2 regions of the Streptomyces sp. NPDC037083 genome follow, and region 1 is predicted to be linked to the other one. Evidence: riboswitches for the same ligand, from Rfam matches in the RefSeq annotation. Region 1 holds a riboswitch; the other holds the start of a gene.

Region 1 (3,325 bases):
GGGACACGACGCCCCTCGGCGACCAGGCCGACGAGGACGCGCGGGGGCTTCTCCTGCGCCAGCGAGGCCGCCGCGGCGAGCGCCTCGCGCCCCACGAAGTCGCCCTCCTTCTGGAACTTCACCACCCGGCCGAGCCCGGCGTCGAAGGGGGTCAGGGAGGTGCTGAGCTCGTGCCCGTACAGCGGCATGCCCGCCTCCAGGCGCAGCGTGTCCCGGCAGGACAGCCCGCAGGGGACCAGTCCGGCGCCCTCGCCGGCCTTCGTCAGCGCCTGCCACAGCTCCACGGCGTGCTCCGGCTTCACGAACAGCTCGAAGCCGTCCTCGCCGGTGTAGCCGGTACGGGCGATGAGCGCAGGGACGCCGGCCACGGTGCCGGGCAGGCCGGCGTAGTACTTCAGGCCGTCGAGGTCGGCGTCGGTCACCGACCGCAGGATTCCCGGCGCCTGAGGTCCCTGCACGGCGATCAGCGCGTAGGCGTCACGGTCGTCGCGGACCTCCGCGTCGAAGCCCTCGGACCGCTCCACGAGCGCGTCGAGCACGACCTGCGCGTTGGAGGCGTTGGCGACGACCATGTACTCGGTCTCGGCGAGCCGGTAGACGATCAGGTCGTCCAGGATGCCGCCGTCGGCCCGGCAGATCATGGTGTAGCGGGCGCGGCCCACGCCGACGGCCGCGAGGTCGCCGACGAGCGCGAAGTTCAGCAGGGCGGCCGCCTGCGGGCCGGTGACGGTGATCTCGCCCATGTGCGAGAGGTCGAAGAGCCCGGCCTTCGTGCGGACGGCGTTGTGCTCGTCGCGCTCGGAGCCGTAGCGCAGGGGCATGTCCCAGCCGGCGAAGTCGGTCATCGTCGCGCCGAGCGAACGATGCAGGGCGTCGAGCGCGGTGCGGCGCACGTCAGAGGGTTCGGTACTGCTCATCGGTCGGTCGTCTCCCAAAGGCATGACAGGCGAGGTCGTTCCTCCCCATCTGTCATCGGAACCTGAGAGGTTCGCCATGATCGCGGAAGATCGTGACTTGCACCTTGGGTGGAGCCACCCGAGGGCGACCCGCTTTTCAGATGTGCCTCGCCCGCGCGGTAACGGGGCCTGAGAGATTCAAGGGAGGGACTTGCTCCTTCGGCGCCCCAGCGAAGTTGCTGCTGAGGACTCTCCCGCGCGGATTCAAACGGCCGGTATGCAGTTGGCGCGGCCATCATTGCACGGCTCGCCCCGATCGCGGCAGGCCGCATCTGTAACCGGCTTGTGTCGGTACGCGCATGAAAACGCGAGACACCGCGCATTACCTTCTCTTTACGCTCGATGGGGATGAGCACCACCTGACCCCAGGGGAGGACGATCACGGTGAACAGGACGACCACGGCGAGGACCACGGCACTGGCGACCGGCTCGGGGATCGCGCTGCCCACGCAGCCTGCCGCCCGGGCCCGGGAGGCGTGCGGCCCGCGGCCCGCGCCCGTCGTCCGCGACCTGCGCGACCGGGCCGGCCGCAGCCCGCACGGCCTGCTCTTCGGCCCCCGTGACCTGGTCGTGGTGACCGGTCTGCCCGGCAGCGGCAAGTCCACGCTCATGAAGCGGGCCGTCAAGGGCGTCCGCGTCGACTCCCAGGACACCCGCGACCGCTGGGACGCCCGCATGCCCGGCTTCCTGCCCTACGCGCTCTACCGTCCCCTCGTGCGCCTCTCCCACTACGCCGGACTGCGCCGCGCCCTGCGCGGCGGCGAGGGAGTCGTCGTGCACGACTGCGGTACGCAGACCTGGGTCCGCGACTGGCTGGCCCGCGAGGCCCGCCGCCGCGGCGGCACGCTCCACCTGCTTCTCCTCGACGTCGGCACGGACACCGCGCTGGAGGGCCAGCGCGAGCGCGGCCGGGGCGTCTCGCGCTACGCCTTCCTGCGCCACCGCCGCGCCGCCGCCCGTCTGCTGCGCTCGGTGGAGAAGGGCCGGCTGCCCGAAGGATGCGGCTCGGCGGTCCTGATCGACCGGTCCGCGGCCGACGTCCTGCGACGAATCGGCTTCACGGGCTGAGACGACCCGCGCGGCACCCGCTAGCCTTTCAGCCACAGCACAGTGAGCGGTTCTCGGCAGGCGGTAGGCAGATGGACTTCCCCCCGGCGGACTTCCCGACGGACTTCCCGGCGCAGACGCACCCCCATCCGCACGGCGGATGGCCCGGCAACGAGCTGGAGGAGGTGCTCTCCGTCTCCCTCGGCGTGCCGGAAGCCGGCGGCCGGATCGTGGAGGTGCTCGGCCGCAGCTTCGTCTGGGTGCCGCTCCCCAGCGGCGGCGGCCCCCACAGCGGCCCCCTCGACCTGCCCACGCTGGAGCTCGACGGCCAGGTGTACGTGCCGGTCTTCAGCTCCGAGGAACAGTTCCGCCAGGTCGTCGGCTCGCACATGTCGTACACGATCGCGCCGGCCGTGGAGTTCGCCCGCGGCCTCCCCCCGCAGGTCGGCATCCTGGTCAACCCCGACGGCGTGGTCGGCGTTCCGCTGCCGCCGCCGGCCGTGGCCGAGCTGTGCCGGGCGGGCCGCACCCCGCTGGACGGCCCCGCGAGCGGCGGCCGGGTCCGCCTCTACGAGCCCGACTGGCAGGACGACCCGATCGACTTCCTGGCCGCCGCCTCCGCGGAGTTCGAGGCGGTCGGCGTGGTCCGCACCGCCCGACGCTGCCTGGCCGCGATCGAGACGGCGGACCCGGTGATGTTCGTGGGCGTCGAACTCTCCCAGTGGGAGGGCGACCTGCGCGCCCTGCCGCTGGAGGCCCTGGGCAGGGCCCTGGGCAGGACGTCGTCCCCCTGGCCGGTCAACCTGGTGCTGCTGGACGTGGCCCAGGACCCGGTGGGGGAGTGGATGAGGGAGAGGGTCCGCCCCTTCTTCACGAGCGCCTACTAGCGACTCCGCCGGGGGCGGCGGGTCCAGGGGTGCGCGAGGGTGTCCGTTCCCGGTCCCGCCGCGGGGCGCACCGGGTGGGGCGCGCCCCGCGCCCGCCAACGCACCACGACCTCGGACGCCTTGGGCGCTTAAGCTGGACCCCGAAGCGGGGCAACAAAAAAGAAGGGGCGGTACAGGTGAGCGCCAGCGGCATCGCGACCGGTCAGGTCGAGCACATGCTGCGCCAGGTCACGCCCGGGCGCTATGACGCCTACGAGGCGCTCCTGCGCGCGCTCGCGGCCCCCTCGTCCGGCCAGGTCTGGATGCTGCTGTGGCACGGCCAGGCCGGCTCCCCGGACGCGCAGTACGGAAACATGGAGGTCGACGGTCACGGGTACGCCCCCTGCGTGACCTCCGCCCAGGAGCTCAGCGCCAGCGGCTGGAACAGGTCGTACG
Region 2 (3,325 bases), on a different contig from region 1:
GACCTCGGCCCCGCCGGCGGCCAGGCCCGCCGCGAGGACGGTGGCGTACCGGTGCGTGCGCCGGGCGATCGCCCGCAGTCCGTCCGGGCCGTGGTAGACCGCGTACATCCCCGCCATCACCGCGAGCAGCACCTGGGCCGTGCAGATGTTGCTGGTGGCCTTCTCCCGCCGGATGTGCTGCTCACGCGTCTGCAGCGCGAGCCGGTAGGCCTTGTGTCCGTCCGCGTCCACGGACACGCCCACGAGCCGCCCGGGCAGACTGCGCGCGAACTTCTCGTGGACGGCCATGTAGCCGGCGTGCGGGCCGCCGAAGCCCATCGGCACGCCGAACCGCTGCGTGGTGCCGACGGCGATGTCCGCCCCCAGCTCTCCGGGCGACTTCAGCAGCGTCAGCGCGAGCAGGTCCGCGGCGACGGTGACGAGCGCGCCGAGCCCGTGCGCCTGGTCGACGAGCCCCTTGAGGTCACGTACGGCGCCGGACGCCCCCGGGTACTGCACGAGCACGCCGTTGATCTCACGCTCGGCGATCTCCGCCGGAATGCCGTCGCTCAGGTCGGCGACGACGACCTCCACGCCGGTCGGCTCGGCGCGGGTCCGGATCACGGCGATGGTCTGCGGCAGCGCGTCCGCGTCGATGAGGAAGAGGCCCTTCTTGTTCTTCCCCATGCGCCGCGACAGCGCCATGGCCTCGGCCGCGGCCGTGCCCTCGTCGAGCAGCGACGCACCGGACGTCGGCAGACCCGTCAGGTCGGCGACCATCGTCTGGAAGTTCAGCAGCGCCTCGAGCCGCCCCTGCGAGATCTCCGGCTGGTACGGCGTGTAGGCCGTGTACCAGGCGGGGTTCTCCATGACGTTGCGCAGGATGACGGGGGGCGTGAACGTCCCGTAGTAGCCCAGCCCGATCATCGAGCCGAGGACCTGGTTGCGATCGGCCAGCGAGCGCAGCTCGGCCAGCACCTCGGCCTCGGTGCGCGCGCCCGGCAGGTCCAGCGCGTCGGCGTTCTTGATCACGTCCGGGACGGCGGCGGCGGTGAGCTCGTCGAGCGAGCCGTAGCCCACATGGGCGAGCATCTTGGCCCGCGCCTCGTGATCGGGCCCGATATGGCGCTGCTCGAAGGGGATTCCCTGCTCGAGCTCGGAGAGCGGAATGCGATGGGTCATTACGGAGGCCTCCTGGTCTGACACGACCTTCGAGGGTCACCACGGCGCGGGTACCCGGACGGCCTCCCCCTCTGTCATCTCAACCTGAGAGCTTCACCGGCCGCCCGCGGGCACCCGGCTTTCACCGTCGGTGAGAGCGGTGGCCGTCGACGCCGTCGGCACCCGCCCTGCTTTCCAGAGTGACCTCGTCCGTGCGGTACGTGAGCCTGAGAGATTCCGGGGAGGATTTGCTCCTTCGGCGCCTCCGATGACGTTCGGAGGACTCTCCCGCACGGGGTCAGCAGCCGTTGTCAGACTACCAGCGAGGTCAACGCCGCCCTCTCGAGTGGCCGCCCGTCCCATTGTGCTCTTTTGTAGTGCTTACGGATGAGTTGCGACCCAGTGGAGGGCCCGTGCGAACCGACATCGATCCGCGCAACCTGATCGGCCGCAAGGCGTTCGACCGCAACGGCACCAAGATCGGCACCGTCGACGAGGTCTACCTCGACGACGCCACGGGCACACCGGAGTGGGCGGCGATACGCACGGGCCTGTTCTCCCGCGACGCCTTCGTCCCCCTGGAGCCCAGCGAGCTGGTCGAGGGCGCCCTGCGCATCCCTTTCGACCGGGCCCTGATCAAGGACGCGCCGGACTTCGGCGTCGGTCGCCACCTCTCCCCGGAGCAGGAACTCCAGCTGTACCACCACTACGGTCTCGACATGGGATCCCCTCCTCCGCTCCCCGACCATGACTTCGGCCGACTGGCGGGCACCGACGACAGCTGAGCCCCCGAACGCAGGCCTGTCCCGACGCCCGAGCATCCCGGCCGGCCCGTGGGGCGGCCGGGCGCCGCCCGCGACGGCTTCACTCTGTGTAACGGACCCGCCTCACCGCGAGTTCCCGGGGCCCGCTGTCGTGGAGCCGACGTCCGGCCCGGGCGCCACGGCCGTCGGCCCCGACCCCTCCTCGGGTCTTCGCCGGACCAGGGGCAGCGGGTCCGCCGGCTGAAGCCCGGGATCGTCGGTCCGGAACGTCCGTACCCGCCCGGGCTCGGATTCCGGCGTCTCGAAGCGCACGGTGACGCGACCGAGCCCACTGCCCTGCACCCACCCGTGGCCGAGCTCGGCATGGAGCACGTCATGCCCCGGGCGCCACTGGTGCTCGGCCGCCGCCGGCTCGTCGCCCGCGGGCTCGTCCACGAGGTCCTCCACGGGGCCGTCCGACCGCTCCTCCGCGGCCTGCGCGAACAGGTCCTCCTGGGTGAAGTCCGCCAGACCGCTGACGCCGACCCCGAGGAGCCGCACCCCGCCGGTCGTGTCCACGGCGTCCAGCAGCCGGGCCGCCGCCTCGCGGACCACCGCGGGATCGTCGGTGGGCCCGCGCAGCGTCTCGGACCGGGTGAGCGTCGAGAAGTCGTAGCGCCGCACCTTCAGCACGATGGTCCGCCCGGACAGACCGGCCCCCCGCAGCCTGCGCACACACCGGTCCGCAAGCCGCTTCACCTCCAGCTCGACCCGGATCCGGTCATGGATGTCCACGTCATAGGTGTCCTCGACCGACACGGACTTGGCCTCCCGCTCGGATACCACCGGCCGGTCGTCACGCGCCAGCGCCATGGCGTACAGGGCGTGCCCGTGGGCCTTGCCCAGCAGCCGGACCAGCTCGTCCTCACCGGCCTCGGCGATCTCGTCGATCGTGGTGATCCCGGCCCGCCTCAGATGGTCCCCCGTGGCCGGGCCGACGCCCGGCAGGGTCCGCACCGACATGGGCCCGAGCAGCTTCCGCTCGGTGCCCGGCTCGATGAGCACCAGCCCGTCGGGCTTCGCCTGCTCCGAGGCGATCTTCGCGAGCATCTTGCACGAGGCCAGCCCCACCGAACCCGTGAGACCGGTGACCGCTCGTATCTCCGTGCGCAGCCGGACGCCGGCCAGCCGCGCCGACTCGCTGTCCCAGGCCGCCTCCCCGGCCTCCAGGTCCACGAACGCCTCGTCCAGGCTCAGCGGCTCCACCAGCGGCGAAAGGGCCCGCAGCAGCCCCATGACCTGCTCGCTGATCGACCGGTAGAACGCGAAGCGCGGAACGAGGTAGGCGGCGTTGGGGGCCAGGCGACGCGCCTGCGCCATGGGCATCGCCGAGTGCACCCCGAAGACACGCGCCTCGTACGAGGCGGTCGCGACCACCCCGC

What was found. A riboswitch is a leader RNA that binds a small molecule or an ion and turns the genes downstream of it on or off. The one in region 1 is predicted to bind glycine.
Region 2: another riboswitch for glycine. It lies ahead of gcvP (aminomethyl-transferring glycine dehydrogenase); the one in region 1 lies ahead of gcvT (glycine cleavage system aminomethyltransferase GcvT).

What each region holds. Positions count from the first base shown of each region.
Region 1 is NZ_JBVJSQ010000016.1:234,566-237,890, reverse strand. Features, by position in the region: gene gcvT (glycine cleavage system aminomethyltransferase GcvT) at 1-917, opposite strand, end outside; glycine riboswitch at 957-1,063, opposite strand; glycine riboswitch at 1,064-1,163, opposite strand; gene ACZ7DE_RS35090 (AAA family ATPase) at 1,341-2,024, shown strand; gene ACZ7DE_RS35085 (enhanced serine sensitivity protein SseB) at 2,096-2,890, shown strand; gene ACZ7DE_RS35080 (enhanced serine sensitivity protein SseB C-terminal domain-containing protein) at 3,067-3,325, shown strand, end outside.
Region 2 is NZ_JBVJSQ010000008.1:9,033-12,357, reverse strand. Features, by position in the region: gene gcvP (aminomethyl-transferring glycine dehydrogenase) at 1-1,161, opposite strand, end outside; glycine riboswitch at 1,346-1,441, opposite strand; gene ACZ7DE_RS21865 (PRC-barrel domain-containing protein) at 1,554-1,925, shown strand; gene ACZ7DE_RS21860 (DNA polymerase IV) at 2,028-3,325, opposite strand, start outside.